Regions from separate parts of the Hydrogenophaga luteola genome, predicted to be linked through region 3. Evidence: predicted binding sites of a transcription regulator. Region 3 holds the regulator's gene; each other region holds the start of a gene.

Region 1 (7,724 bases), on a different contig from region 3:
CTTCCCGGAGTTCAGCGGCGGCGCGGGGCCTTCTTGGCCGCGGTCTTGCGCACAGCGGTCTTCTTGGCCGCAGGGGCCTTGGCCGCTGGCGACTTCTTGGCGGCCGCGCCGGGCGTCGGCAGGAAGCCGGGGAAGAACGCGGTAGGCATGGGCCAGTCGCCCGCGCCCAGGGGTTGTGCGGGCGCTGCGGTCACTGCCTGGGCGGCTGGCTTCTTCGCCGCAACCTTCTTGGGCGCGACAGCACGGCGGGCCTTCGGTGTGGACTTGCCGGCCGTCGCGGGTTTTTTCGGAGCCGACGAGCCGCCGGTCACGGCGCGCACCGCCGCCGAGCCCATGCCGGCCGCACGGCCGACGGTGTCGCCCACGCTGCGGCCTGCCTTCGCGGCCATGCCCGTGGCGGTCTTCACCGCCTGCTCGGTCAGCCCGCTGGCGACGTTGCGCGTGGCGTCCAGCGCGCCCTGCCTGGCCATGTCCTTCATGGCGGTGCTGGCGATCTGCTGGAACTGCTGCGACAGCGCACCCCACCAGGCCATCGGGTCAACCACGCCCGTCGCGGTCACAGGGGCCTCGGGCGCTGGCGCGGTGGCCTTGCGGGGCTTCCTGGCTGGGGGTGGGGGAGGCGCTTCCTCGGCTTCCTCTTCGGCCTCCGCCTCGGCTTCAGGCTCCGGCGCCGCGCTGGTGTTGCCGTAGGTGCGCTCAGGAATCTCCAGCCCCGCGAACTGCGTCGGCACCTTGCCCGTGAAGCCGGACACCGTTTCGGCCGCCTTGACCTTGAGCGCGTTGGCCACATCGCCCAGGTTGAAGTTCATGGCCTTGAGTGTGGCCAGCGACATCTTCTGGACCTCCAGCGCCTGGATGGTGGCCCCCAGCGCCTTGGCGTTCTGGTCCAGCCAGAACTGCACGGCCTTGAGTTCCTCGATGCGCTTTTCGAGGTCTTCGACGTTGAAGGTCGGCGCCACCCAGTGGCCCAGGTTGGGCAACTGCGGCAGGCTCTTGCCCAGGCCCTCCGCGACGCCGCCGGCGGCCTGCCCCGCGAGGTTCTGCAGGAACTCGAAACCGGGGACGAATTTGCCGAATCCGCTGGCGTCGCTCATGGCTGTCTCCTGGGAGGGTGAGGTCAGGTGTCGGCGCCGTAGCGAGGCGCGCGCCGCTCGCGCAAGGATGCCACACCTTCTCGCACATCAGGGCCGGCAAAACCCATGAATTCGAGCGCCAGCGAGGTGTCGAAGGCCGGACCGGCCTGGCGCAGCCAGTTGTTGAGCGAGTACTTGGTCCAGCGAATCGCGGTCTGGCTCCCGCTGGCCAGCCGGTCGGCGACCTCATAGGCCTTGTCCAGCAGCGCGTCGTCGTCCACCGCCAGCGAGACCAGCCCGATGCGCTCGGCCTCTTCGCCGCTGATCGGGTCGCACAGCATCAGGTAGTACTTGGCCTTGGCCAGACCGCACAGCAGCGGCCAGACGATGGCCGCGTGGTCGCCCGCCGCCACGCCCAGGCGGGTGTGGCCGTCGACGATCTTTGCGCTCTTGGCGGCGATGGAGATGTCGGCCAGCAGGCCCGCCACCAGGCCCGCGCCCACCGCGGGGCCGTGCATGGCGCTGACGATGGGCTTGTCGCAGTTGATCACGTTGTAGACCAGGTCGCGCGCTTCTTTCCACACCCGGGTGCGGACTTCGAAATCGGTCGCCATGTCCTGCACCAGGGCGAGGTCGCCGCCGCCGGAAAAGCCCATGCCGCTGCCGCGCAGCACGGCGCAGCGCAACGAGTCGTCGCGCCCCACGTCGCGCCAGATTTCGCTCAGCTCCCAGTGACCCTCGTGACCGGCAGTCGGCAGCTTGCCGTTGCCACCGGGGCCCTCGGCCTTCATCCGGATGTCCAGCACCGAGGGCACGCCGTCCACGGTTGGACCGCGGCGCGTGATGTCGAGGGTCTGGTAGCGGCTGTAGTCAATGGCGGACATCGTTGTCTCTCCTGCAGATTTTTGAAAGTGAACCGTCGATTCTGCGGGGGAATGCCGCGTTTTCCGCCGGGGATTTCCCCTTGGCAACGGGCCTGAACGGCGGCGGGCTTGACGCCGATCAAGGCAGCCGCACACCGTCGAGCGCACCATGAATCCGTGGTCTTCAGGACCCAAACCCTTCGAACCCATACACGAGGAGATCCCATGAACACCCCCGTTTCAGACACCTTCCGCCAGCAGTTGCAGGCGATGCGCGCCGATGTGCTGGCGCAGCTGCGGGAGCAGCGAGGCGGCAGGGTTGGCCGCGCCGAGGCCGCCGCCAACGCGCGCGAGACCGAGAGCGACGACTGGGCGCAGGCCGATGCTGAACGCGACTTGGCCTTTGCCATGGAAGAGCGCGAGTCGGCCGAACTGGTCGCCATCGACGAGGCGCTCAAGCGCGTGGCCGATGGCAGCTATGGCCTGTGCGTGGACTGCGGCGCCTCCATCGCCACCGCTCGCCTGCACGCCAACCCGGTGGCCCTGCGCTGCGTGGGCTGCCAGGACAAGGCCGAACAGGCCAGCGGCGCCACCAGGCCGGCCGGCTACTGATTTCGTTTTTCCCTTCACTTTTCAGGAGAACTTTGAATGACCACCTTCCACGCCGTCGTCTGGATGGACCACAGCCAGGCCCACGTGCTGATGTTCGACCGGGAACACGTTGAAGCCCAGCGCGTCAAGGCGCGCCAGCAGCACACGCCCAAGCACGGCCATGTCGGCGCCGACAAGGACTTCTTCCGGGCCATCGCCGCATCGCTGGAGGGAGTGTCCGAAGTGCTGCTGACCGGCCCAGCCAACGCCAAGATCGAATTCCGCGACTGGTGCAAGCACAACATGCACGCAGTCGACAAGGCGGTGGTCGAAGTGGTCAACAGCGACCACCCGACCGATGCCCAGCTGGTCGCGATGGCGCGCCAGTATTTCCTGAGGTTCGACCAGAAGGCTGCCGACCCGACACAGCGCTGATATCCTGCGCGGATGACCTCCGCCACGCTGCCGTCCCGAAGCCTGTTCCACCTCGCCTTCCACGTCACCGACCTGGACGAGGCGCGGCGCTTCTACGGCGGCTTGCTTGGCTGCACCGAAGGGCGCAGCACCGACACCTGGGTCGACTTCGACTTCTTCAGCCACCAGATCTCGCTGCACCTGGGTGAGCCCTTCAAGACCACGCGCACCGGCCGCGTGGGTGAGCACCTGGTGCCGATGCCGCACTTCGGCCTGGTGCTGCTGTTGCCCGAATGGCGCACGCTGGCCGACCGCCTGACCACCGCGGGCGTGGACTTCGTGCTGCCGCCTCAGGTGCGCTTCGAGGGCCAGGCCGGCGAGCAGTGGACCATGTTCTTCTGCGACCCCTTTGGCAACCCGATCGAGGTCAAGGGCTTCGCCAGCACCGAGGCCATCTTCGCCGCCTGAGCGACGTGAACGGCCTGCACCTGACCGCCGACCTGCGCGGCTGCCGCTGCGATCTGGACTGGCTGACCAACGCCGAGCGCCTGCTGGCCGCCTGCGTGCAGCGGGTGCAGGCCAGCGGCCTGCAGGCGGTGGCGCACCTGGGCCACCGATTCCCCGACACACCCCAGGGCCCGGGCGGCGTGACCGCCACGGTGCTGCTGGCCGAGTCGCACCTGTGCGTGCACACCTGGCCCGAGTCGCGCAGCGTGAGCCTGGACGTGTACGTCTGCAACTTCGGCGCCGACCATTCGGCGCGCGCGCAGCAGCTGATGGACGCGCTGCTGGCGCTGTTCGAACCGGGCGAGGTGCTGCAGCGTTCGGTCGAGCGCGGCGCGGCGCCCGCCGCCTGATCCCCCCGTTCAGCCGCGCAGCCGGCGCGCGATGTGTTGCCCGGCCAGGTGGCCGCGCGTGAACGCTTCTTCAAACACCGAATAACCGGCCCAGTCCGCGTGGGCGAACGCCAGCCGGTCGTCGTGCCAAGGCCCCTCGTGCAGCGATCCGGGCGCCGGGATGGCCATCGCATGGCCGTAGCGCGTCACCGCCACCTCACGCACCCGCGCCGGCAGGTCCGGGTGCGGTACCGACAGCTCGGCCAGCGCGCGGTCGCGCCAGTGGGTCCAGGGCTTTTCCAGCAGGGCTCGGCGCGCGTCCGGCTCGTCGCCCAGCGGCAGGTACCAGGTCCACACGCGCGGCCCGGCCACCCGCTGCAGCGACTGGTGGCTGGCGTCCACATAGCCCAGACCGGTGGTGCCGTAGGTGACGTTGTCCCAGCTCGGGTGCGCACCGCCCCGGTCTTTCGGGGCTTCGTCCAGCCGCAGGTTGACCACGGCCCAGGGCGCCATGCGAAGACCGGCCGTCCGCGCCGCCACCACCGGCGGCAGCGGATCGACCACGCGCCGGGCGATGAACACCGGCAGCGTGACGACGGCCGCGCGGGCCTGCCAGCGGATGATCCGCCCGTCGTCCGGCGACACGCTGTCGACCTCCACGCCATGGTGTCCCGGGCGCACGCGCAGCACGCCCTGCCCCGTGTGCAGGCGGTCGCCCAGCCCCGCCGCCAGCCGCTGCGCCAGCCAGGCGTTGCCCTCGGGCCAGGTCAGCAGGGGTTCGGCCTCGCTGTCTTCGCCCGGTGCAGGAAAACCGTGGCGGCTGGCGAAGTAGTGGATGCCCGCCCAGGCACTCACCGCCGCCGCGCCGGCGCCGTAGTCGTCGCGGCAGGCGTAGTCGAGGTACCAGCGCAGGTGCGGGTCGTTCAGACCGTGCCCATCCAGCCACTGAGCAAAGCTCAGCGCCCAGAGCGCGCGCACGGTTTCCGTCACCGGCAGGCGCACGGCCGGCATGGCGTAGCGCTGGACGCGCCGGGCCTCGTCGATCAGGCGGCTCAGGCGGCGGTACTGGTCCAGCGTCGCGGCCCCCACGCCGTCCAGCGGCAGCAGGCCGTCGTGCCAGGCGCCGTTCCAGTACAGCCGCTCCTGCGGGCTGTGGCAGAGGTGGCGCTCGTCGTAGGTCCAGCGGCCGGCGACACGGCGGCGCAGGCCGATCTGCTCCAGCCAGTCCTGCAGCTCGGGCGCGTCGTCCGAGGGCACGGGCAGGTAGTGCGCGCCCATCGGGCAGGCCAAGCCGCCGAGGCTGGCGGCGCGCGAATTGCCGCCAGCCTCGGACTCCAGCTCCAGCAGCGCGAAGTCCTCGACCCCGGCCAGGGTCAGCGCCCGCGCAGCGGCCAGGCCTGCCATGCCGCCGCCGAGCACCAGCACATCGGCTCGGCGCTGTTCGGCAGGCTGCGACAGCGCCGCATCGCGCCAGCGGTGACCGCGCGCCGGGTCAGGGCCGGTGAACCCCCCGGGGATGTCGCGCGTCATCGGCGGGCAGCCCGCAAGCCCCGCGCCCGCCGCACCGAGCCAGCCCAGGCAATCGCGCCGCGTCAGGAACACGTCCACCCCATCCGCAGCCGGCGCGCGTGCCCCAGTCCAGCACACGCCGTGGAACCGGCTCCGCCGGGCCACCAGCGTGGTCCCCCCTTCAGGGGGGAAGCCGCGCAGCGGCGCAGGGGGGTCATTTCAATTTCCCCCACTCCGTCTCGTACGTGTGCACCAGCACCTGGTTCGACAGCCGGTTCACCTCGGCCGGCACGCGCCCCATGTCGACCGGGAAGTTGAACAACAGCGGCAGCGTGTCGGGGGTCAGGAAACGCAGCCCATCGGGCAGGGCCGTGACGGCGGGCGTGAAGGGCCGGTGGCTGGCGACGATAAAGCCCCACTCGCCGAAGCTGGGCACGTGGGCGTGGTACGGCGCGGTGCGCAGGCCCGCAGCCTCGATGGTGGTGGCCACCGTCCAATAGCTCTGGCGCGCCACCAGCGGCGAGGTGGTCTGCACCACGGCAAAACCGCTGGCCGACAGGCGCCGCGACAGCAGCGCATAGAAGGACTGGGTGTAGAGCTTGCCGACCGAAAAGTTGGTCGGATCGGGGAAGTCCACCACGATCACGTCGAACATGTCCTGGCCTTCTTCCAGCCAGCGAAAGGCGTCGGCGTTGACGATCTCGACCCGCGGCGAACGCAGCGCGTCGGCATTGAGGCGGCGCAGCGCCGGATCGCTGGAAAACAGGCGGGTCATGGCCGGGTCCAGTTCGACCAGGGTCACCTGCTCCACGCCGGGGTAGCGCAGGATCTCGCGCACCGCCATGCCGTCGCCGCCACCGAGCACCGCCACGCGCCGCGGCGCGCCCCCACCGCGCGCATAGGCCGACATCACCGGGTGCACCAGCGCCTCGTGGTAGCGGTACTCGTCGCTCTGCGCAAACTGCAGGTTGCCGTTGAGAAACAGGCGGTGGCCATGGGCGCCGTTCGTGAGCACGATGCGCTGCCAGGGCGAGGTCTCGGCCAGCACCACCTTGTCCTCGAAGAAACGGTCTTCGGCGGCGGTGGTGATGCGGTCGGCCAGCGCCCAGGCCGCCAGCAGCGCCGCCAGCACCAGCACCGCCGCCACCCCATGCGCCGCGCGCGCGCGGATCTCGTGCCGGAACAGCCACAGCGCCCAGAACGCCACGGCCGCGTTCATCAGTCCGAACAGCAGGCCGGTGCGCGCCAGGCCCAACTGCGGCACCAACCAGAGCGGGAAGGCGATCGACACCGCCAGCGCGCCGAGGTAGTCGAAGGTCAGCACCTGCGACACCAGGTCCTTGAGCACCACATGGCGGCGCAAGATGCGCATCACCAGCGGGATCTCCAGCCCCACCAGCGTGCCCACCAGCAGCACCAGGCCGTAGAGCAGCCCGCGAAACGCGCCGGGCAGGTAGGCGTTGGCCAGGAACAGCAGCGCTGGCAGCAGCCCGCCGATCAGCGCGATCAGCAGCTCGATGCGCAGGAACTGGGCCGGCAGCTGCCGCTCGACATGGCGCGAGAGCCAGCTGCCGATGCCCATCGCAAACAGGTAGGTGCCGATGACGGTGGAGAACTGCAGCACCGAGTCGCCCAGCACATAGGACGCCAGCGCCGCCGCCGCGAGCTCGTACACCAGGCCGCAGGCGGCCACGAGAAACACGCTGGCCAACAGCGCGATCTCCACCGGACCCGGAGCTCGGGCCAGTCGGTCGTCGGTGGCCGGCACGTCAGCCGTGTATCGCCGCGGCGACGATGATCGAGATGCCCAGCGACATCGCTGCGACCACCAGGCCCAGCGCCATGTTGCGGTTCTCGACCAGCTCCTTCCAGAGGTCGTAGGGCGTGAGCTTGTCGATCACGATGAAACTGATCCAGAACACCAACACGCCGATCAGCGCGAACAGGATCGATCCCAGAAACGCCGCGGGCCTGAGCCATTCAATGTCCATCTGTTGCTCCTGTCGAAATGTGGAGAGGGAAAAACCGGTTCACTTGTGCCAGCCGCCGCTGGAGCTGCCGCCGTAGGAGCCCCCGCCCCAGCGGCCGGAGGTGGAACTGCAGTTCTCGACCTGGGGGTCGCAATCGTCGCAGCCCCGCTCGATCATCACCACGATCAGCACAACCACCACGAACAGCATCACCTTGCCGACCGACCAGCCGTCGCTGCTCAGGGGCGTCGCGTCGCCGCGCTTGAACAGGTCCTTTTTCTGGTCCAGGTTGAACGCCTTGGCGACAACCGCGCTGTCCAGCCGCTCGCCCACCGACCAGGTCCATTCGTCCCGCGACTTCTCCAGCGACAGCAGGTTCCCGCCCTGCGCGTAGTCCGAGTTCTCGGTCACTTGGCCACGTTCGACCTTCCAGTAGAACTCGCCGGCCACGTACTGCGTCTCGGCGCG
Region 2 (7,724 bases), on a different contig from region 3:
TTGTCTCACTTCGACCCCTGGCTGCCCAAAAGTTGGGCAGCGGCGCTCAGAGGGCCCGGGTGTTGAAGGTGTCGCAGGCTTGTACGCTGCCAGTTTCCAGCCCCTTGTGGAACCAGCGCTGGCGCTGTTCGCTGGTGCCGTGGGTGAAGCTGTCGGGCACCACCATGCCCTGACTCTTGCGCTGCAGGGCGTCGTCGCCGATGGCGGCCGCCGCGTTCAGTGCCTCTTCCACATCGCCGGGCTCCAGGATCGCTTTGCTCTTGTGGTTGTGGTGGGCCCAGATGCCCGCAAAACAATCGGCCTGCAGTTCCAAGCGCACCGACAGCGCGTTGTATTCGCGCTCGCTGACACGGCGCCGGGCCTGCTCCATCTTGTCCGTCAGGCCCATCTGGTTCTGCACATGGTGACCCACCTCGTGTGCAATCACATAGGCCTGGGCAAAATCGCCCGGTGCTCCCAGCTGGCGCCGCAGGGTGTCGTAGAAGCTCAGGTCGATGTAGACCTTCTGGTCGCCCGGGCAGTAGAACGGACCCATGGCGGACTGCCCCGTGCCGCAGGCCGTGGGTGTCGCACCCCGGAACAGCACCAGCCGGGGCTCCTGGTACTGGGCGCCACCCTGCTGGAACACCGCCGTCCAGACGTCTTCGGTGCCGGCCAGCACGGAAGAGACGAAGCGCCCCATCTCGTCGTCGGGCCTGTCGGTGCTCCCCGCCGGGGCCGGCGCGGTCTGCGTGGAGCTGGACACCAGCTCGCCACCGCCACCCAGAGCACCCAGGATGGTCAGCGGATTGATGCCGAAAATCCAGCCCGCGATCAGCGCGATCACGATGGTGCCGAACCCGATGCCACGTCCGCCCACATGGCGCGGCGCGCCACCGCCGAACATGCCGCCCCCCGGCTGGTTGCGGCGGTCCTCGATGTTGTCAGACTGGCGGTTGTTTTCCCATTTCATGGTGCTGCTCCTCGGGAGCCGCCGGCGGCGGGCCACCGCGACATTATGCGAACGAAAGCAGCAACAAAAAGCGCTGCCGAGGCAGCGCTTGAGAAAGTACCGAGACTGAGGATTTCAGGCCACAGCCGGCTTGAAATCGCTGGTCGGACGGCCCTGGAAATCGGTCCAGCAACGGCGAGTGAAGTCGTAGAGCTTGCACTTGCGCGCGGTCTCGAAGTACCAGCGCCAGGAAAAGCGCTGGATGATGATGCGGCCTGGCAGGGTATCTTCCAGCAGCTTCTGGGCGTTCTTGAGCTTGTACAGCGGCACGCTCATGTCCACATGGTGCGCCGTGTGTTCCATGATGTGGTGCATCAGGGCGCCGATCTTCATCGGGAAGGTCAGGTGCACGGTGGTAGAGACAAACGGCGCGGCCTTGGCCCAGGCGTGCTTGTCGTCGTGCCACTGCACAGCGGTGTGGGTGTGGTGCACGTAAACCACAAACCCGATCATCGCGTTCCAGAACAGGAACGGGATGACGAAACCGTAACCCACCAAAGCCCAGGCCGACTGCTCGGTGGCATAGGCCGCACCAATCAGTGCGGCGATCCACAGCGCGGCGTAGACCGTCACGAACACGCCATCGCGGGTGAACTCGGGGCGGCTGGTGCCCATGTAGGTCTTGCGCGGGAAGTACATGCGGTTCCACCACATCTCGACCAGGTAGTACAGCGCCGGCCCCCAGCCGCTGCGGTAGATGCGCTCCATGAGCCGGCGGCCCGGCGTCAGCCCCTCAAATTCTTCCTTGGTCAGCGGAGCCCAGACAAAGTCGACGCCCTTGAGGTTGGTATAACCGTGGTGCACCACGTTGTGGCCGACTTCCCACAGGCTGTAGGGCGTCAGCGAGGGCACCATGGCAATGCGGCCCAGGATGCGGTTCAGGCCCCGGTGCGGGGTGTAGCTCTGGTGGCAGGCGTCGTGGCCGATGATGAACAGGCGACCGATCACGAAGCCGGCGGCCAGACCACACAGCAACTTGGCCCACCAGGCGTCCAGCAGCACCGTGCCGACGATGAGTGCCAGGAACACCGCCCAGTCGATGGTCAGCAGAACAATGCCCATGGCCGTACGCTGCTCGGCGATTGGCGTCAGCCAACCCCGGATCACCTTGCGGTGCGGCAAGGGCTGACCGAGGGGAATCGGTTCGGGCGAAGAAGCGGCGGCGGAGGAATCGGACATGCTGATCAGGAGGAGCGAACACCCGGCTGGCGGGCACCAAGAACCGCCGAAACGGCGCCAATCGGGCGCGCATTTGGGCGCGAATCACAAAAACTCACTGATTTTATCTGGCACCGATGAAACCTGCCTGACAAAAGTCAAGGGGAAAAAGTGGGCATTTCCCTCTAGCCGCCCCTGGCCTCAGGTCTTGGGCAGGGTCACGCCGACCTGTCCCTGGTACTTGCCGCCGCGGTCCTTGTAGCTGGTCTCGCAGACCTCGTCGCTTTCGAAGAACAGCACCTGGGCGCAGCCTTCACCGGCGTAGATCTTGGCTGGCAGCGGGGTGGTGTTGGAAAACTCCAGTGTCACATAGCCCTCCCACTCGGGTTCGAAGGGTGTGACGTTGACGATGATGCCGCAGCGGGCGTAGGTGCTCTTGCCGAGGCAAATGGTCAACACGCTGCGCGGGATGCGGAAGTACTCCACCGTGCGGGCCAGCGCGAAGCTGTTGGGCGGGATGATGCAGACGTCGGAATTGATGTCAACGAAGCTCTTCTCGTCGAAGTTCTTCGGGTCCACCACCGTGCTGTGGATGTTGGTGAAGACCTTGAACTCGGGTGCGCAGCGGATGTCGTAACCGTAGCTGCTGGTGCCGTAGCTGACGATCTTCTGGCCCGCGGCGTTCTGCCGGATCTGGCCCGGCTCGAAAGGCTCGATCATGCCGTGCTGCTCGGCCATGCGGCGGATCCATTTGTCGCTCTTGATGCTCATGTGTGTGCTCCGGTTGGCCCCGGATTGTAGGGATCGGCGGGAGGCCGGTCTTGCAACGCGTCAAGCCGTGTGAACCCGCGCCACCAACCGGTCATCGCCGAGCACGATCAGCGCAAACAGCAGTTCGTCCAGCGAATCGGCCTGCGTGGTCTTGCGGGCCAGCAGCGGCGTGGCCTTCGGGTTCAGCACCACGAAATCGGCTTCGTGCCCAGGCGTCAGGTTGCCCACCACGCCTTCGAGCCCCAGCGCACGCGCTGCGCCCGCGGTGTGCTGCCACCAGAGCTGGCCAGGCGACAGGCTCAGGCCGGGCTTGGTGTGCCCTTCCCGCCCGATGTAGTAGGCGGAGAGCATGGTGTGGAAGGGCGAGAAACTGGTGCCCCCACCCACATCGCTGGCCAAGCCGTAGCGCATGCCGGCCGCGTCGGCCGCGGCGTAGTCGAAGAAGCCGCTGCCCAGAAACAGGTTGCTGGTCGGGCTGACGGCGGCAGCGGCGCCGGTCTCGCGCATCAGAATGCGGTCGTGCGTGTCCAGGTGGATGCAGTGGGCGTAGACCGCACGCTCGCGCAGCAGGCCGAAGTCGCCGTACACCCCCAGATAGCTGCGCGCCTGTGGGTAGAGCTCGGCCACCCAGCGCACCTCGTCTCGGTTCTCCGCCACGTGGGACTGGATCCACACCTCCGCGTATTTCGCGGCCAGCTCGCCGGCGCCGCGCAGCTGGGCGTCGGTGCTGGTGGGCGCAAAGCGCGGGGTGATGGCGTAGCCCAGCCGGTCCACGCCGTGCCAGCGCCGGATCAGTGCTTCGGTGTCAACGAGGCTCTGCTCGGTCTCATCGCGCACACCGTCGGGGCTGTGGCGGTCCTGCAGCACCTTGCCGGTGATAAAGCGCAGACCCCGCGCCTGCGCGGCTTCGAAGGCAGCGTCCACCGACGCGGAGTGCGAGGTAGCGAAGGTCAGCGCGGTGGTCACGCCGTGGCGGGCCAGCTCGTCGAAGAAGAAGTCGGCCACGCAGCGGGCGTAGGCCTTGTCGGCAAAACGGCTTTCGTGGGGGAAGGTGTAGTTCTCCAGCCATGGCAGCAGGCCGGCGGCCGGCGCGCCGATCACGTCGGTCTGCGGGTAGTGCACGTGCAGGTCGATGAAGCCCGGCGCGATCAGGTGACCACGCAGGTCTTCGACGGCCACACCGGCGAAGCGGTCAATCAGCGCGCCATGGCTGCCGGAGGCGCGCACCACGCGGCGGCCGCTGGCGTCGGGGCCGACCACCAGCAGGCCGTCGCGGTCGTACAGCGGCTGGCCATGGTCATCAAATCGAAGAAGGGCGGCGCGGTAGGCTTTCATGAAGCCGACAGCTTAGCCGCAAGCGCGCGCGGCGACATACCGCCAAACGAATGCACACCATGTGTTCAGCGTGGCAGTTTCGTCGCCACGCCCTCGACCAGCCACTTCATGCCCAGGATGGCGCCATCGTCCAGCGCCTGTCCGGCGGCGATCACAGTCTTGCCCTCGTTGTCCTTCACGCCAGCCTTGCCGCCGCTGAACACGGCCAGCTGGCCCGCCGCCATGTCCTTCTGACGCGCCATCACCTCGCTCTGCACGGCGGCCGGCACCTTGCTGCCAAAGCTGTCGACGCGGATCATGCCCTCACGCACACCACCCCAGACCTGTGCGCTCTTCCAGCTGCCATCCAGCACCGCCTTGACGCGGCGGGTGTAGTAGTCGCCCCACTGGTGGGTGACGGCAGCCACCTGCGCGTCGGGCGCGACCTTGCGCATGTCGGAGTGGTAGGCCACAGCCAGCTTGCCGCGCTCCTGCGCGGCCACCATCACCGCATTCGACCCGGTGTGGAAGGCCAGCACCTCGGCACCCTGGTTCATCAGCGTCATGGCCGCGTCGCGCTCGCGCGGCGGGTTGAACCACTCACCGAGGAACACGACACGCACCGTGGCCTGGGGATTGACCGAACGCATGCCCAAGGTGAAAGCGTTGATGCCCTGCAGCACCTCGGGAATGGGGAAGCCCGCCACGTAGCCGGCCTGCGTGGCCATGCGCCCGGCGGCGATGCCGGCCAGGTACCGGCCTTCGTAGTAGCGCGCGTTCGATGTGGCCACATTGGGCGCGGTCTTGTAGCCGGTGACCGACTCGAACTTCACGTTCGGGAACTCGCGCGCGACCTTCAGCGTGGGCTCCATGTAGCCGAAGCTGGGGGTGAAGATGATCTGGTTCCCCTGCATCGCCAGGTCGCGGATCACGCGTTCGGCGTCCGGACCCTCGGCCACGTTTTCGACGTAGCTGGTCTTGACCTGACTGGGCAGCGCTGCCTCCACGGCCAGGCGGCCCTGGTCGTGCTGGCGCACCCAACCGGCATCGGTCAGTGGTGCGACGTAGACGAACGCGGCCTTCACCGGCGGCGTGGATTGGGAGAAAGCGGGGGAGAAAAAACAGGCGGCCGCGAGCGCGGCAGCGAGGTTTTTGTACATGGTGGTCCTCTACATGGCTTCCGTGAGACAAAAAAGAAGCGAGCCGGGGAAGCACCGGCTCGCTGGAGCGTGATTTTACCGGTCTGCTGCCAGCCCAGGGTCGGACAGTGGCGGTCCGAGGTCGTACAGGTAGGCCGTGGTGCCGGGGCCGTCCAGTTGTTCGATCAGCACTCCCCGGCGGTCCGCGTGGTCGAGGATGAAACGCTGCTCGTTGACCCTGACGCGCGGCCGGCAGTGGTTGCAGTTGTGGCTGAAGACGAACCAGGTGCGGCCGGCGCCCAGCGCACGATCAATCTCGCTCAGGTAGAGCTCGGGCTGCCAGCGGTGAAAAGTTCCTTCAACAAACTCGCCGGGGCCGAACCCGTACCGCGCTGCGTAGAAGGAGAACGCAGGCACTGCGCCGTAGTACACATAAATCTGGTCCCCAGCGCGCCGGTGGTCAGCCACCTCCTTCATGAGTGGCTTGATTTCTTCCATCACCGGGTGGTCCCGCAGATGCTGCCGGTCAAGGTCCACGGCATGGAACAGCAGCAGGCTGGCCAGTCCGAGGTACACGCTGCCTGCCAGCACCGGGTGCCCGTCGCGCAGCCATTGACGGCAGCGCTCCGCCCCTTCGGCCAGCGCCAGGGCGGCGGCGGGCATCATGAACAGCAGGAACCGCCCGTGGAACGGGTAGCGCGACAGTGCCGAGGCGACCAGCGTGGCCACCAGCGTGAGCACCATGGCCAGGGCCAGGGGCCGTCGGCGCACCCAGAGCGACGCAATCCCGAGCAGCAAAAGCACCGACGGGAGCACGCCCGCATGCATGGAGAACAGATGGTTCAGAACGCCCGACAGGCTGGCGCGGTACCAGCCCCAGTGCGACCAGGGCGGCAGCGGGGCAAAACTGCGGCGCCAGAAGTCGGTGAGGGATGGGTTTGCCGCCACGTGCCGAAGGTGCAGCAGGTACAGCAATGCGAAGCTGAGCACCCAGGCAGCGGCCACGCCGCCCCAGGAGCGGAGAAAGGACGGGGCGCGCAGCTCGCGCCAGTGCAGCAACACCACCGCGCCGCCCAACCCGGCCAACACAAACACCGACGGATGGGAACACCACACGGCCAGCGCACCGGACATGGCCAGCCGTGTGCGAGCCCGCGAATCGGCCGACTGCTTCAGGACCTCACCGAAACACCACATCAGGTATGCCGCCACCAGCGCATCCAGCGAGTACTGCTTGAGCTCGCTGCTGTAGCGCACATGCTCGGGCGCCAGCGCCACCAGCGCCAGGGCCAGCCAGGCGAAAGGCCTGGTGCCATCCTGGCGCGCCAGCAGGAACACCATCGGCAGCAGAGCCAGACCGGCCAGGAGAGGGACCACCCGCAACAGGTCGTCGGAGCCACCCAGCAGGTGGTGGATCAGCCACTGGAGCAGGAGGAATCCGAGTGGTGCGGCCTGGTCGTACAGCAGCGGCTGCACCAGACCGAGCAGGCTCTGGCGCTGGATGTTCACCCCCAGCATCGCCTCGTCGAGCCAGAGGGAGCGCCCGGGCGCAAAGTAGTCCAGCCTGAGGAACAGGGCCCAGGCCAGCACGATCAACACAGGCAGCCATTGCCACGGCAGCCCCGTCTTGCGAGTCGTCACCACCCCACTCCTTCGCCAAACGAATGGGCGAAATTGTGGGTCGTGACACTTTGGAAACGCTTAAGACGGCCTCAGCCCGCGGCGCACACGGCGATGCGGTCGAACATCTCGAGCCGGCGCTGCTCCGAGACAAAGCTGGCCTCGAAGCTGTTGCGCGCCAGCTGGACCACGTCCTCGCGGCTGAGGTCCAGGGCCAGCACCGTCTGTTCGAAGTTGGCGTTCATGTAGCCGCCGAAATAGGCCGGATCGTCCGAATTGACCGTCGCGCACAGGCCGGCGTCCAACATCTTCTTCAGCGGGTGGTCGCGCAGGTCGTCCACCACGCAGAGCTTGAGGTTGGAAAGCGGGCACACCGTCAGCGGCATCCGGGTGTGGGCCAGCTCGGCCATCAGCAGCGGGTCCTGCAGCGCGGCCACGCCGTGGTCGATGCGTTGCACCTTGAGCAGGTCGATGGCCTGCCACATGTAGTCAGGCGGGCCCTCCTCGCCCGCGTGGGCCACGAGCTTCAGGCCCAGTTCGCGGCAGCGCGCGAACACACGCTCGAATTTCTCAGGCGGGTGGCCGACTTCGCTCGAATCCAGCCCCACGCCGATGAAGTGCCCGCGGTACGGCAGCGCCGCCTCCAGCGTGGCGAACGCGTCCTCCTCGCTGAGGTGGCGTAGGAAACACAGGATCAGCGCCGAGCTGATGCCCAGCTCGGATTCCGCCCG
Region 3 (7,724 bases):
CTTGAAGTAAGCCACCGCCTCGTCGCGCGGTAGCACGCGGCGTACCACCGACTCATCCTTGTTGGCCAGCTCGATCATCTTCTTTTCGATGGCCGCCAAGTCCTCGGGCGTGAAGGGGCGCTTGTACGAGAAGTCGTAGTAGAACCCGTGCTCAATCACCGGGCCGATGGTGACCTGCGCATCGGGGAACAGCTCCTTGACCGCATAGGCCAACAAGTGGGCCGTGGAGTGACGGATCAGCTCCAGACCATCGGCGTCCTTGGCAGTAACAATGGCCAGAGAAGCATCTTCGGCGATCAGAAAACTGGTGTCCACCAACTTGCCGTTGACCTTACCACCCAGCGCCGCCTTGGCCAGGCCGGCACCAATGGAGGCAGCCACCTCTGCTACGGTAACTGGACTGGAAAATTCTCGCAGAGAGCCGTCGGGAAGCGTGATGTTGGGCATGACATGATCCGAAAAACAAAAAGCGCGGCTATGGCCGCGCTTTTGAAGGAGAAAACTAAAACTGCAAAAATGGCAGGCGCGAACTGCTGGCCTCAAAGGGCCATAACTACAAGCTCCGGTTTAGTTCGCGGTGTCATAACCAAGCAGCAAGAAGACAAGAAAGAACTTAGCAAAACTTGATTTTTACACAGTTCGGGAAGCCCATCTGAACCGATCAGTTGCACTGCGTTTCAAGCCACCCAGGAATCACACAACTTGTTCCGCCCTTGGCGACGCAGTCCGACATGGCCCGCGAGTCGGCGACTTCCTTGGAAGACCCACTGGCAGCACCCCAGACGTTGTTGTTTCCCCGCGCAGCAGATCCACAGGTACCGTTACCAGAGAACTCGAGAATGACCTCGCATCCCATACCGGTCCCAACCAAGCGCGCGCACTGCGCCAACGCATCGCTGTTAGCCTCGGGCTGAGAAGCATAGTTGGTCACGATAGTGCCGACACCGTTGATGGTATTGACTGCAATCGCACCGCGCGCCGTGGCCTCCCCTCCGCCACCACATCCTGCCAAAGTCAAAGACATTGCCAGAACAGATACCCATTTCCATTTGCTCAACACTTGGACTCTCCTGCTTTGTAGTGGTCTGAGCGACCGGCTTTAACCGACAAATTCTCCCACGGCCGGAGAGGAATGTTCCCTGGCTACGCATCGATGTAGGTTATTGACGACAGAACGCATGCCGCAAACAAGAAAAAACCCCGGGATCGCGGTGCCGCGAGCCGGGGGTTGTTGCTTGATTTTAGCGAGCTGGCCGCCAGATCAATCAGTGGAACTGCTCTTCTTCGGTCGAACCAGTCAGAGCCTTCACGCTGGAAGACCCCCCCTGGATCACGGTGGTCACGTCGTCGAAGTAACCGGCACCCACCTCCTGCTGATGCGACACGAAGGTGTAGCCCTTCTCACGAGCCTTGAACTCCGGCTCCTGCACCATCTCGGTGTAGTGCTTCATCCCCTCACCGCGGGCGTAGGCGTGCGCGAACTGGAAGGTGTTGAACCAGTTGATATGGATACCGGCCAGCGTGATGAACTGGTACTTGTAGCCCAGCGCGGACAGGTCGTCCTGGAACTTGGCGATCTGCTTGTCGTCCAGGTTCTTCTTCCAGTTGAACGAGGGCGAGCAGTTGTAGGACAGCAGCTTGCCGGGGCAGGCGGCGTGCACGGCCTGGGCGAACTCACGGGCAAAGCCGATATCGGGCACGCCGGTCTCGCACCACACTAGGTCGGCGTAGGGAGCGTAGGCCACGCCGCGGCTGATGGCTTGCTCCAGGCCGTTCTTGACGCGGTAGAACCCTTCTTGGGTGCGCTCACCGGTCAGGAAGGGCTTGTCGTTGGCGTCGTGATCGCTGGTGATCAGGTTGGCGGCTTCGGCATCGGTGCGGGCCAGCACGATGGTGGGCACGCCCATCACGTCGGCAGCAAAGCGGGCGGCGATCAGCTTTTCGATGGCTTCCTGCGTCGGCACCAGCACCTTGCCACCCATGTGGCCGCACTTCTTCACGGCGGCCAGCTGGTCTTCGAAGTGAACGCCAGCAGCACCGGCAGCGATCATGTTCTTCATCAGTTCGAAGGCGTTCAGCACGCCACCGAAACCGGCTTCCGCATCAGCAACGATGGGCAGGAAGTAGTCGATGAATTCGGCGGAACCCGGCTCGATGCCACGGCTCCACTGGATTTCGTCCGCGCGCTTGAAGGTGTTGTTGATGCGGCGGACCATGGTCGGCACCGAGTCGTAGGCGTACAGCGACTGGTCGGGATACATGGTTTCGCTGGTGTTGCCGTCGGCAGCGACCTGCCAGCCCGACAGGTACACGGCCTCCAGACCAGCCTTGGCCTGCTGCATGGCCTGACCGGCGGTGATGGCACCGAAGGCGTTGACGTAGCCCTTCTTGGCGCCGCCGTTGACCTTTTCCCACAGCTTTTCGGCGCCGCGCTGGGCCAGGGTGTACTCGGGCTGCATGGAGCCGCGCAGCCGCACCACGTCAGCGGCGGAGTAACCGCGCTTGACCAGCTTCCAGCGAGGGTTGGTGGCCCAGTCTTTTTCCAGGGCTTCGATCTGCTGTTGGCGGCTCAGTTGTTCTTTGAGGGACTGGGGCATTTGCGACTCTCCATGAGGTTGATGAATGGGACGGCTTGTTCCTGTTGCAGACCAGAGCCAATGGGAGAACTTTAAGTCTTATAGAAGACTTTTGGAAGCTCTTATGTCTTATATAAGATAGAGAAAAAACTCTTTAAATTCAATGCGATTCTACAAAAATCCTGCAATGTGGGAATCGCTTTCTTGTATTGAGAAATTTTTTTGCAGCGCAACACATGTGATTTCTCATTGCAAAATGGAATGACTCTATTTGGAAGGCGATGATCGCCGCTGGCTGGGGCATGATGCTGGCCCTATGTCACCAGAGCCGAACCTTCCGACCACCCCCGCAAAATTTGGCGCGTATGTCTGCCTAGCGGCCAGCATGTCGCTGGTGGGGAGCTATGTCGCACTCTCAAAACCATTGGTTGCGGCGTTTCCGGTCTTCCTGCTGGCGTGGCTCCGCTTCGGTATCGGGGTGGCGGCCATGTGGAGATGGCTGCGCAAGCCTGCAGAAGAGCCCCAGCTGTCCGCTCGTACCCAAAAGCTGCTGTTCCTTGAGTCCTTCCTAGGCAACTTCCTATTCTCCATCTGCATGCTGTTTGGCGTGTCGATGACCACGGCGGTGTCCGCTGGCGTGGTGATGTCCTCCATTCCGGCGGTGGTGGCAGTCCTCAGCTGGGTGTTTCTCAAAGAACGCATCGGCAAGCGCACCGCCCTGGGCATCGCGTGCGCTGCAGTCGGAATCGGGCTCTTTTCAATGCAGAAGGCAGGCAGTGCCACACACGCACAAGGCCTCGGGTGGTTCGGTCTCGAGCAGCAGTTCTGGGGCAACCTGCTCGTGTTCGCAGCGGTTGTGTGCGAGGCCTCTTATGTGGTGATTGGAAAACGGCTCACCGAAGGTCTGGGGCCCAAGCGGATATCCGCCATCATCAACCTTTGGGGTTTCGTGCTGGTCACGCCTTTTGGGCTGTGGGCGGCCAGAGCCTTTGACTTCACCTCCATCACAGCACCGACGTGGGGTCTGCTGGTCTTCTACGCACTGGCCGCCAGCGTCTGGACGGTATGGCTCTGGATGACTGGGTTGAAGTCTGTTCCTGCTGCCCGCGCCGGGGTGTTCACAGTGATGCTCCCGATCAGCGCAGCCACTATCGGCGTGCTGTTCATGGGTGAAACCCTCAGCCCGCTCCAGATGTTTGCTTTTGGTGTGGCCTTGCTGGGCCTGGTTCTGGCAACCCTGCCAGGACGTTCAAGCTGAGAGGCTCAAGCGCACCAGAGACCGGTGGGATCGGTGATTCCCATCCAGAGCGCCCAACCGGAGGTGGCGGCCAATGCGATCCCTGCCAGCCGGATGCCCCAACCACCTGAGCCGTCGCCCCGCAAACGCAGCAAGAGCCAGGGCCCGATGGTCAACGAAAGCGAAGTCCCGGCGGAGAACAGCGCCATGATCATCGCGCCCTCCATTGCATTGGCTGACAAAGACGCCACCATCAGCGCGGAATACAGTAATCCGCATGGCATCAGTGCCCACGCGACGCCGAGTACCGCGGGCGCCTTGGCCCCCAGGCGTCCGAACACCGGTCGCGTCCTGCGCCAGACGCCTTGGGCCAGCCCGTCGAGCCATGCTGGCTGGCGAGCCTGCCAGATCAGAACCAAACCGAGCAGCATGGCTGCCACGTGAAACATGGTCCAGACCGGCCGGATCACAGAGGTGTTGGTTCCCAGCCAAGCCAGGCCTTGCACAGAACCTGCGGCAATCGCCCCGAAGAGGGAGTAGCCAAGCAGTCGTCCAGCCTGGAAGTTCAGCAGAGCCGCCGTGCTCTGGCGCCCGGTCACGCCACGACTGATGCCTGCGCAAGCGGCTCCACACATGGCGACACAATGGGGACCACCAGCGATCCCCATGAACAGTGCGGTGAGCGCCATGGATGTTTGCATGGCAGAACTCTAGCAGTCGCAACCCTCGCGCTGGCTCGAAACCACGCGAGTCAGATGATCTTGGAGAAACGCGCCCGGTCCTGGTCGACCTGCAGGTTTTTGTCGAAAACCATGGCGATGGCGCGAACCAGATACCAACCTGCTGGCGTCACCTCCACACCAGAGTCGTCGATGCGAACCAGTCCGTGTTCGGCATAGCCGGCCAACACCTCCAGCTCGCGAGCAAAGTAGCTCTTGCAGTCGATCAGGTGTCCCAGGTTGATTGATTCGAACTGAAGCTGCCCCTGGCACATCAGGGACATGATCACGGAGCGGCGCAACAAATCGTCCCTGGTCAGTGCCAACCCGCGCACGATCGGAAGACGACCCTGGTCCAGCGCGTCGTAATACTCCTCAATCGTCTTGGCGTTCTGGCTGTAGGTCGCACCGATGCGGCCGATGGCCGAAACACCCAAAGCGATCAGGTCGCAGTCGGGCTGCGTGCTGTAGCCCTGGAAATTTCGGTGCAACCGCCCCTGTCGCTTGGCCACGGCCAATGCATCCGTCGGCAACGCGAAGTGATCCATGCCGACGTAGACGTACCCCGCATCGCTCATGGCATCCAGCGAAGCCGACAGCATCGACAGCTTGTCTCCCGCGCTGGGCAACTCGGCGGCCACGATCCGGCGCTGCGGTTTGAAACGTGCTGGCAAGTGAGCGTATGCGTAGAGCGCGATGCGGTCGGGGCGCAACTGGTTGACTTGGGCAAGCGTGCGGGCAAACGACTCGGGCGTCTGCAATGGCAAGCCATAGATGAGGTCCACGTTGACCGACTCAAATCCGATCTTGCGTGCCGTCTCGACCAGTGCGAACACCTGCTCGACCGGTTGCACCCGGTGCACCGCTTTCTGAACAGCGGGATCGAAATCCTGTACACCGAAACTCAGTCGGTTGAAACCCAACCTGGCCAGTGTCTGCAAACGCTGGTCCGTCACCGTGCGAGGGTCGACCTCTATGGAGTACTCGCCTCCTGGCACGAGCGTGAAGTTGCGGCGGATCATTGTCAGAAGATCCTCCAGCTCGGCGTCGGACAGGAAGGTCGGCGTTCCTCCTCCCAGATGCAGCTGGGACACGGCGTGCCCCTTCCCGAAGTGCTGCACCTGAAGCTCCACCTCACGCGACAGATACCGCAGGTATTCCGCAGCCCTTTCGTGGTGCTTGGTGATGACCTTGTTGCAGGCGCAGTAGTAGCAGACAGACTCGCAGAAAGGAATATGGACGTACAGCGACAACGGCAATGCGAGCGACCCAGCCCGACGTTGTTCCAGCGCCTGGATGTAGTCGCTCTCCGTGAACGCTTCTACAAAGCGGTCTGCGGTGGGGTACGAGGTGTAACGGGGACCCGGGATGTCGAATCGCTTGAGCAATTCGTCGGAAATGGCGTGACTCACAAACAATTCTCCAGTTCTCAGCGCGAATGTGCACCAAGGCAGAAATAGCACCCTTGATCAAGATCAAGGGCCGTCCAAGCCCCGGGGTTTCCCCCCATCCCCCCAACGAGGGTGAGCGCTTCCGCCTTGCTGGCACTTGTGACCATGCGTTAAGCTTCGGGCGAAATCTGGAAGATTTATGGACATTCACAGCATCAAAGTCGCCTGTTCCAGTTGCAACCTCCGGGAGTTGTGTCTGCCCATGGGCCTCAACCCTGAGGAAATGGACAAGCTGGACACCGTGATCTCCACGCGCAGGAGGATCAAGCGGGGAACAGCCCTGTTCAATACCGGCGACAAGTTCACTTCGCTCTACGCGGTGCGATCGGGCTTCTTCAAAACCTGCGTGACCACCGCCGACGGCAGGGACCAGGTCACCGGTTTCCAGATGACCGGTGAAATCATCGGCATGGATGGCATCGTCAGTGACCGTCATTCCTGTGACGCCATTGCTCTTGAGGACGCCGAAGTCTGTGTGATGCCGTTTGACCAGGTGGAAGAGCTGTCACGGGAGTTCACCACGCTGCAGCACCATGTCCACAAGATCATGAGCCGGGAAATCGTCCGCGATCACAGCGTGATGCTGCTGCTGGGCAGCATGCGTGCCGAGGAACGTCTCGCAGCCTTCCTGCTCAACCTCGTCCAGCGTCTGCATGCACGCGGCTTCTCACAGTCCGAGCTCATCCTGCGTATGACCCGGGAAGAGATCGGGAGTTACCTGGGCATGAAGCTTGAAACCGTGAGCCGGACGTTCTCGAAGTTCGTCGAGGAAGGCATCATCGAAGTCAAACAACGCTATGTGCACATCAAGAACACCGATGCGCTCAAGCAGATCGTGAACCCCCAGACCTGCCGCTGAACCTATTCGACCCCTCCAAAAAACCCCGCTCAGGTCTGAACCCTGAGCGGGGTTTTTATTTGCGAAACGCAGATCAGCTGCACCCGCCGTTGCGGGCACAGTCCTGGGGACGCTCCGTTTCAGGTACCGGACAGCGATTGACCTCGAAGGGAGACATGGCGAGCAAGGTGGTCAGCGCGCTCGATGCCATGGTGACACACCAGAACACGAAGAACGCCAGTGTGTAGATGGCCTGTCGAGACAGCTCCAGGGGGTTACCGAACCAGTGGAGATCACCCGGGTCGACCATGGCGAAAACAATCATCTCGAGCACCGAAGCCACTAGAAATGCTGGCCACGCTATCCACATCCACCGCTGAGCTTTCATGAGTCGTATCCTTCACTCCTGTGTGGCTGCATTCGGTGATGCGGCGTCCTACTTGGAGGGGGCCGCCGGTACGACCGGCGAAGCGGCGTGATTGCGCGCCTGATGGGCCGGCTGCATCTTGGCCAATGCATCGACCTTGGCCTGCCCTTCAAGCCGCTGAGCGGCGGCAAGATCTCTCTCGTAGTCGGACTTGTTGAGCACAGGATCGGGGTTCTTCACTGCGATGACCAAGGTGATCACGCCAGCGACGATCACGGCAACAGGCCCACCGACCACCAGCCACATGTGGGGCACCTTCCACCACGGCGTGGCCGGGTGATGACTTGGATTTGCTGACATGACTTGTTCCATAAGCGTGTGAATTCAGTTTAGCGTGGAACGATGAAGACGGCCTTCTCCACCACCTCAGACACATCGCTGCCGGTGGACCGGATGGTGAACCGTATCGGGTGCGAGCCGGCGGGCGCGGCGTTGGGCGGGATCTGGACGCGCACGGCGGCGGAGCGCACTTCTGT
Region 4 (7,724 bases), on a different contig from region 3:
CCAGCGTCAGGTAACAGGGCCGGTGGCCGATGCGCTCGCGGATCGCCGCCAGCACGGGGCCCAGCGCCGCGCCGTCCAGGCCGCGCAACGCACGCGCGGTGAAGATCTGGCCGCCCTGGTCGGCCACGTACTCGCGCGCGGCGCGCACACCGGGGGAGCGGATGCCGATCTGCACCGTGTGTTCGGCGCTGATCAGGCCCTCCTGAATCGCCTCATACGTCCAGGTGCCGTGGCCCGAGGGCTCGCCAAAATGGTCGGTCCAGGTGTCGCAGTGGGCGTCGAAATGCACGCAGGCCAGGGCCTCGCCATGCTTCGCACGGGCCGCACGCAGCAGCGACAGCGTGACCGAGTGGTCACCGCCGAGGAAGACGCAATGGTGTTTCGCCATCAGCTCGGCCGCCTGCCGCTCGATGTGCGCGCGCACCTCGGGCAGCGGCGAGGCGTTGGGCAGGCGCATGTCCAGCGCATCGCCCAGCAGGTCCAGCGGCGAGACGTCGAAGACCGGGTGGATGCCGTCGCACAGCATCAGGCTGGCGGCGCGGATCGCCTGCGGCCCGAAGCGCGCGCCGGGGCGGTTGGTCACCACGCCGTCGTAGGGCACGCCCGAAATGGCAAAGGGCTGGTCGGCCAGCGGCGCGCAGGCGAGAAAACGGTTGGTGTTGAGGGCGAAAGCGAATTGACCGGTGGCCATGGCTCGAAGGAAGTGGCGGGCAGCAGGGGCCCAATTGGCCCGAAAGATACATCGAAGCAGGCAACTCGACGGAGCCACTTGAGCACCCACCCGCCGGGCCAGGCCCGCGTCCTGCAGAAAAACCGGCGGCCCGATAGGATCGACCGCTTTCACCGTTCACCCTCAAGGAGACCACCATGCTCAAGCTCTACTACTCCCCCGGCGCCTGCTCGCTCTCACCCCACATCGTGCTGCACGAGTCCGGCCTGCCCTTCGAGGCCATCCCGGCCCCGACCAAGACCCACCAGCTGCCCGACGGCACCGACTACTACACCATCAACCCGCTGGGCTATGTGCCGCTGCTGGTGATGGCCGACGGCGAGAAGCTGCGCGAAGGCCCGGCCATCGTCCAGTACATCGCCGACCAGGTGCCCGAGAAGCAGCTCGCCCCGGCCTATGGCACCCTGGGCCGCTACCGCCTGATGGAGTGGCTGACCTTCATCGGCACCGAACTGCACAAGGGCTTCTCGCCTCTGTTCAACCCCGCCATGCCGGCCGAGGCCAAGCAGCTCGCCAAGGACCGTCTTGTGCAGCGCCTGACCTGGGTCGACGGCGAACTGGCCGGCAAGCAGTACCTGCTGGGTGATGCGTTCAGCGTGGCCGACGCCTACCTGTTCACCGTCACCAACTGGGCGGCCTTCGTGGGTGTGGACATCAGCGGGCTGGCGAACCTGAACGCTTACCGCGCCCGCGTCGGCTCCCGTCCGGCAGTGCAGGCGGCGCTCAAGGCCGAAGGCCTCGGGAAATAAGGCCCCCACGCTCCGGCTGGGCGTGCTTCAGTTCAGAGCGCGTTGCCGCAAGGCCAGCAGCGCCCCCAGCCACAGCGCGCCGGCCGAGAACACCAGACCGCGCGCCAGACCGCCGGGGCCGTCGGCGATAAAACCAACGACCGTGGGGCCGACGATTTGCCCCGCCGCGAAGGTCACGGTGAAGGCGCTGATGCCGGCCGCCCACTGCGACGGCGGCAGGTTGTGCCGCACCAGCGCCGTGGTGCTGGCGACCACCGAGAGGAACACCGCGCCGAACAGCAGGCCCGAGGCCAGCAGCAGCGGCCAGGCGGTGGTCAGCGCCGGCAGGATGGCGGCCACGCCCAGCAGCGCGTTCAGCCGCGCCAGCGGCTGGCCGTCGCGGTGGCGGTCCAGCAGACCGGCCCAGATGCGCGAGGACGCGATCACCGCCAGGCCCAGCAGCGTGTAGAAGACCGTGACGGCCGTGGCACTGGCCCCCTGCTCGCGCAGCAGCGCGATCACGAAGGTCATGTAGCCGATGTAGCCCATGCCGAACCCCAGATAGCCCAGCAGGCCAAAAGCGAAGTCGCGCCAGCGGAAACGGCGCGGCACCACCATGGACCCGGCAGCGCCGGTGGCCGGCACCGGCGGCGTGGCTTCCAGCCGGTCCAGCACCCGGGCCGGCCAGATCATCAGCGCCGTGGCACCTGCGCACAGCAGCGCCATCGCCCACCAGCCCCAGGACCAGGCATGCGGCCGCCCCTCGGCCATGGTCAGCACCAGTGGCACCAGCAACGCCGACAGCGCAATGCCGATGCCCGTACCGCCGTAGTACAGCCCCAGCAGCAGGCCGCTGCGCTGCGGCTGGCGCGCCCCCAGCCGCGCCGCCAGCAAACCCCCGGTGCTGAACACCAGGCCACTGGCCACGCCCGCCAGCAGCCGCTGCAGCATCAGCGCCGCCGCGCTGGTGAAGAAGCCGCTGGCCGCCATGAACAGCGTGGCCAGCACAGCCCCCACCACAAACAGCCGGCTGGGCGACATGCGCTGCAGCAACCGGGCCATGGCCATCGCGCCCACCAGGTAGCCCACGGCGTTGGCGGTGTTCATCGACCCGGCCAGCGCATAACTCCAGCCCAGGTCCTCGCGCATCGGCGGCAGCAGCAGCCCGTAGGCAAAGCGGGTGATGCCCAGCGACACCGCGGCACCCAGCGAAAGGGCCAGGGCCAGGCGCCCGTAGGGAATGGGGTCGTGTGACGCGGGCCGGAACATGCACCCATTGTGGCGCGCCCAGAATCCGCGACCCGCGTCAGCGGTGGAGCGTGGGGGCCAACGATCCGCCGCTGGGCCGCCCCAAGGCGGATCAGCCCCCCTGGGGGGCAGCGACCCGCGCAGCGGCGGAGCGTGGGAGCCCGCTACCCGCCCAGACCCACCGGCGCCGGCGCCTTCATCACGATGTGCGTGAACAGGCGGTCGAACTGCGGATCGCGCGGGATGCGGCCGTTCAGCGGGTCCTGGTTGGTCGCGAAGGCGGCGTTGAGCGCGTGCCAGTCGGCCTCGGTGAGGTGGCGCTCGGCCTCCGGCAGGATCACGGTCTCTTCCAGCCGCATGTGCTCCAGATAGAAGTCCACGTAGCGCGTGACCTCCTCGACGAAGCACTGCCGACGCCCGTCGCCCAGCAGCTCCCAGGCCACCAGCATGTGCATGAGTTCGCGCACCCGGGGCTCTCCGCGCAGGTGGTCGCGCTCCAGCTGGTCGATGGTGGCCATGGTGTGCGGCGCGGCCTTGACCACGCGCGGGAACAGCAGGTCCGACTCCTTGGGGTGGTGGTGCCGCTCGGGAAACTCGTCGATGTAGAACAGCATCGCGCGCAGCACATCGAAAAAGCGGTTGGAGTCGTCCATCCCGTTGACCTCGGGCCCGCGCCGCACCAGCTGCGTCAGCGACTGCAGCATGGCCGCCAGGGTGGCGTGTTCTTCGCGAATGACGCGCAGGGCTTCATGGCTCATGGGTTTGTCTCCAGGCAAGGCAGAGCCGACCGTCCGGTCGGCGAATGTTTCCGCGACTATGGCGGAGCCCGGCGCCCGGGGGTTTGACCCACGTCAAGCCTTGCAAGCCAGCCCCTCCGATGGGGGTAGGTCTTACAAGTCGTTGCAAACCAAAGTGCTAGCATTTTTGGGGTTCCGGGCCCGCCCCGGCTCTTTCCACTGCTGTCACACACCCGCACCATGAAACACATCCGAATCGCCCTCCTCGCCCTGTCCCTGGGCGCCGCCAGCTGCGCCTCCGTCGCCACCGAAACACCGGAAACCCCGCCCGCGCTGGGGCAGCTGGAGAGCAAGGCGTACCTGGATTGCATGAAGAAAGCCAATGGGCGGGTGGAGCAGGCGCCGTGCATACAGAACGAAAAGGCATGGCAGCTCAAACAACTTGATCTGCTTTACAAGCAATTGGCGAGCAAGCTCAACGACGAGCAGCGCAAGTCTCTGGCGAAATCCCAGGCCGCATGGACCGCATTCCTGGACAACGAGAGAGGCTTCGCCACGTCGGTCTACTACCACCAGGGAGGCAGCTCGGATCTGTCCGTCTCGACGAACGAGATCCGGTGGATCGCGCAGCGGCGTCAGCAGTTGCAACTGCATCTGGACCTGAACTGACTCCAAACGTCAGACAGAGATCACAGGGAGGAACAACATGAAGAACATCGATATCAACGACCCGATCCAGCGCAGTGGCGCGGTCTATTTCGTCGTCGGTCGGGGCACAGAGGGCGGCAACAGCTCCTACAGGCTGAGCGTGGCTGGCGTCACCCCGAGCCAGTGGGGCGACATCACAAAGGTCGCCGACAACAGCGGCTACTCCATCGGCAGCATCCAGGTCGATCTCGGGCAGCGTGGTACCTGGCCACTGGGTTCGATAGAAAGCCGCCCGCTAAAGACTGGCGAAACCACGTACGTCGATGCGGTGATCGCAGAAGCGGCCGCTTACGCCAGAGCCCACAAGCACCCGTTTCCGGACAACGCGGCGAGGCTTTCCACGCTGCGCCAGGATCTGCTCAGCCATGGCAACGGCGAGGGAAAAAACCCGTCGATCCGTTTCATCTCCGCCGAACACCTGAACACCATCAACGCCTGGGCCAGCTCGCCGGAAGGCCAGCAGTGGATTCACAGGCACATCGACTTTCCACAGGTCCAGGCCATTGCCGACGACGCCAAGGACGCCCTGGATCGTTATGGTTCCCGCATTCCCGATGACCGCAAACTGGAAGTGATGTGTGTGCTCGCGAAGGCGGAGAACCAGCGCCCCAGAACCTACAACAAGCTCGTCGAGGTGCTGCGGGATGGCGCCGACTACGAGCGCTTCATGCAGGCGGTGGACCAGCAGAAAGCGGCCGTGAGCTACTTTGCAGGGCCCAAAGCCGGCAAACTCGCCCGCCAGTACCAGGAGAACTTCCAGAAGCCCGGCCACGCGCTCGCGATGGAAGCCGCGCACCGCCAGGTGGCCAGCGACAGCTACCGCCCTTCCGAAGAACGCCAGATCCCCGAGATCCAGACGGCCCTGGCTGCCTACCGGCGAGATGTCAACGACCCGTCGGTGCTCGATCGCGGAGACAAGGGTGCGGACGTGCGGCTGCTGCAGCAGGCCCTGCAGCGCCACGGCAAGGCGCTCAAGGACGACAGCGACTTCGGTCCGGGCACCGAGCGCCTGCTCACCGAGTTCCAGCGCGAGCACCGGCTCGCCCCCACCGGTTTCGGCGACCGCTCCACGCTCCAGGCGCTGGGCATTGCCCCGGCGCTGGACGCCACCAGCGCGGCTACCCTGCAGCGCATGGTCGACAGTCTGAGGGCCGGCGGCCGGTTCACCGACGCTCAGATCCACCGCATCGCTGAGTCGTCACAGAACTACCTGCTGGAGCACCGCGCCGCGCTGGGCGAGGTCACCCACATCCAGCTTCGCAACGACGGCCAGAAGATCCTGTTCCAGAACGACTTCAAGCAGATGCGCGAGCTGGACACGCAGCAGGCGCTCGACGGCTACCGGCCCTCGCAGCCCCTGGTGGAGGCACCAGCCCCACCTGCCCCGACGGCCGAACGCACAGCCGAAGCCATTCGCCAGTGACCGGCGTCCCGGGCGGTTTCAGCACCCGGGTTTCCAGCGCTTGAGCAGCAACGCGTTGCTCACCACGCTGACCGAGCTGAGCGCCATCGCCGCGCCGGCCAGCACCGGGCTCAGGTAGCCCAGCGCCGCCAGCGGGATGCCGGCAGCGTTGTAGGCGAAGGCCCAGAACAGGTTCTGCCGGATCTTGCTCACCGTGCGCCGCGAGATGTCCAGCGCCGCCGGCACCATCGCCGGGTCGCCGCGCATCAGGGTGATGCCGGCCGCGTGCATGGCCACGTCGGAGCCGCCTTCGCGGCTGCCCATGGCGATGCCCACATCGGCGGCGGCCAAGGCCGGGGCGTCGTTCACCCCATCACCGATCATCGCGACGGTGTGCTGGCCCCCACGCCCCACCGCTGCGCGGGTCGCTGCCCCCCGAGGGGGAGCGAATTCAGCTTGGGGCGGCCCGGCGCTGAACTCATGGCCACCACGGCGCAACTGTTGCACCACCGCCGCCTTGTCCCCCGGCAGCACCTCAGCGATCACCGCGCCGCCGTCCACATCCATGCCCAGCCGCCGCGCCATGGCCTCGGCCGCACCGCGGTTGTCACCCGAGACCATGTAGACCCGCAGACCCTGGGCCTTCAGCGCCGCCAGCGCCCCAGCCGCACCAGGCTTGGGCTCGTCGCCAAAGGCCAGCAGGGCCAGCGGCGACCACGGCTGGTCGTCGCCCGAGCGGCTGGCCAGCAGCGAGACCGTGGCCCCGTCGGCCTGGTGCTTGTGCACCGCCAGCGCCAGCGGCCCCAGCGGCACACCCAGCTCGTCCATCCAGCGCAGGCTGCCCAGCGCCAGCGTCACACCCTTGATCTGCCCCAGCGTGCCACGACCGGTCACCGCCTGCACCTCCCGGGCCGCGTCGGCGGCCACGGTCATGCCGCGCGCAGTGGCCGCTTCCAGCACCGCATGCGCCAGTGGGTGCGCGCTCTGCGCCTGCAGCGCCGCCGCCGCACCCAGCACCGCCTCCTCGTCGGCGCCCGGCACCGCCTCGATCAGCAGCAAGCGCGGCTTTCCGACGGTCAGCGTGCCGGTCTTGTCGAAGGCCACGGTGTCGACCTTGTGCGCGATCTCCAGCGCCTGCGCGTCCTTGATCAGGATGCCGTGGCGCGCCGCCACGCCGGTGCCTGCCATGATGGCGGCCGGCGTCGCCAGGCCGAGTGCGCAGGGGCAGGCGATCACCAGCACCGCCACCGCGTGCAGCAGTGCGTCTTCCACCGGTGCGCCGGCCCAGAGCCAGCCCGCCAGCGTGACCAGCGCGACCACCAGCACCACCGGCACGAACACCGCCGCCACCTGGTCCACCATGCGCTGCACCGGTGCCTTGCCGGCCTGCGCGTCCTGCACCAGGGCGATGATGTGGGCCAGCACGCTCTGCGCACCGACCGCCTTCACCCGCAGCTCGACCGAGCCCTCACCGTTGAGCGAGCCGCCGGTGATGCGGTCGCCCGGGCGCTTGGGCACCGGCATCGCTTCGCCGGTCAGCATCGATTCGTCGGCCTGGGTCTCACCCAGCAGCAGCTCGCCATCGGCCGGGAAGCGCTCGCCAGGCAGCACGCGCACGATGTCGCCCGCCAGCAGTTCGTCCACCGGCACATCGCTCATCTCGGTGCGCTTGATGCCGTCGGGCACCAGGTGGGCTGTCTCGGGCCGCAGCGCGTGCAGCGCGCGGATGGCGTCGGTGGTCTGCCGCTTGGCCCGGGCCTCCAGCCACTTGCCCAGCAGCACCAGGGTGATCACCACCGCACCGCCTTCGTAGTAAAGGTGCACCATTTCACCGGGCTCGGCCTTGAACCACAGCCAGGTGGACAGCGCCCAGGCCGCCGTGGTCCCGATGGCCACCAGCAGCTCCATGTTGCCGGTCATCGCCTTGAGCGCGTGCCAGCCGGCCTTGTAGAAGCGCGCGCCGAGCCAGAACTGCACCGGCGTCGCCAGCAGGAACTGGATCCACGCCGGCAACATCCAGTGTTTGCCAAACAGGTCGCCCACCATGGGCAGGGCCAGCGGCGCCGACAGCAGCGCGCCGATCACCACCGGCCAGAGGTCCGCCGGCAGGCCCCAGAACCGCTCCTGTTCCACCTCGGGTGCGTCCATGGCCCGTGGCTCGTAGCCTGCGT

The links. The regulator FNR, encoded in region 3, switches genes on or off when oxygen is low (the NO sensors DNR and NnrR bind a similar motif). The targets are predictions, from matches to a motif close to TTGATNNNNATCAA.
Region 1: ACFOPI_RS13455 (TraR/DksA family transcriptional regulator) is a predicted target of FNR. The motif match lies at 2,066-2,079, and genes of this name have one in related genera.
Region 2: ACFOPI_RS10325 (fatty acid desaturase) is a predicted target of FNR. The motif match lies at 2,298-2,311, and genes of this name have one in related genera.
Region 4: ACFOPI_RS01765 (hemerythrin domain-containing protein) is a predicted target of FNR. The motif match lies at 3,548-3,561, and genes of this name have one in related genera.

The regions. Positions count from the first base shown of each region.
Region 1 covers NZ_JBHRXX010000005.1:698,854-706,577, forward strand. Annotated here, with positions in the region: gene ACFOPI_RS13445 (PhaM family polyhydroxyalkanoate granule multifunctional regulatory protein) at 12-1,094, opposite strand; gene ACFOPI_RS13450 (enoyl-CoA hydratase/isomerase family protein) at 1,118-1,948, opposite strand; gene ACFOPI_RS13455 (TraR/DksA family transcriptional regulator) at 2,162-2,548, shown strand; gene ACFOPI_RS13460 (hypothetical protein) at 2,585-2,962, shown strand; gene ACFOPI_RS13465 (VOC family protein) at 2,975-3,409, shown strand; gene ACFOPI_RS13470 (S-adenosylmethionine decarboxylase family protein) at 3,415-3,798, shown strand; gene ACFOPI_RS13475 (FAD-dependent oxidoreductase) at 3,808-5,307, opposite strand; gene ACFOPI_RS13480 (polyamine aminopropyltransferase) at 5,501-7,054, opposite strand; gene ACFOPI_RS13485 (DUF350 domain-containing protein) at 7,056-7,277, opposite strand; gene ACFOPI_RS13490 (DUF4178 domain-containing protein) at 7,317-7,724, opposite strand, start outside.
Region 2 covers NZ_JBHRXX010000005.1:52,896-60,619, forward strand. Annotated here, with positions in the region: gene ypfJ (KPN_02809 family neutral zinc metallopeptidase) at 47-952, opposite strand; gene ACFOPI_RS10325 (fatty acid desaturase) at 1,067-2,170, opposite strand; gene dcd (dCTP deaminase) at 2,351-2,920, opposite strand; gene guaD (guanine deaminase) at 2,981-4,255, opposite strand; gene ACFOPI_RS10340 (BMP family ABC transporter substrate-binding protein) at 4,321-5,394, opposite strand; gene ACFOPI_RS10345 (hypothetical protein) at 5,470-7,014, opposite strand; gene ACFOPI_RS10350 (adenosine deaminase) at 7,086-7,724, opposite strand, start outside.
Region 3 covers NZ_JBHRXX010000009.1:160,864-168,587, reverse strand. Annotated here, with positions in the region: gene thrS (threonine--tRNA ligase) at 1-447, opposite strand, end outside; gene ACFOPI_RS19610 (DUF4189 domain-containing protein) at 662-1,060, opposite strand; gene aceA (isocitrate lyase) at 1,266-2,597, opposite strand; gene ACFOPI_RS19600 (DMT family transporter) at 2,962-3,834, shown strand; gene ACFOPI_RS19595 (sulfite exporter TauE/SafE family protein) at 3,840-4,514, opposite strand; gene hemN (oxygen-independent coproporphyrinogen III oxidase) at 4,565-5,944, opposite strand; gene fnr (fumarate/nitrate reduction transcriptional regulator Fnr) at 6,123-6,842, shown strand; gene ACFOPI_RS19580 (hypothetical protein) at 6,916-7,209, opposite strand; gene ACFOPI_RS19575 (FixH family protein) at 7,258-7,494, opposite strand; gene ccoG (cytochrome c oxidase accessory protein CcoG) at 7,578-7,724, opposite strand, start outside.
Region 4 covers NZ_JBHRXX010000001.1:372,480-380,203, reverse strand. Annotated here, with positions in the region: gene speB (agmatinase) at 1-691, opposite strand, end outside; gene gstA (glutathione transferase GstA) at 868-1,479, shown strand; gene ACFOPI_RS01770 (YbfB/YjiJ family MFS transporter) at 1,507-2,727, opposite strand; gene ACFOPI_RS01765 (hemerythrin domain-containing protein) at 2,871-3,464, opposite strand; gene ACFOPI_RS01760 (lysozyme inhibitor LprI family protein) at 3,684-4,112, shown strand; gene ACFOPI_RS01755 (peptidoglycan-binding protein) at 4,150-5,574, shown strand; gene ACFOPI_RS01750 (heavy metal translocating P-type ATPase) at 5,593-7,724, opposite strand, start outside.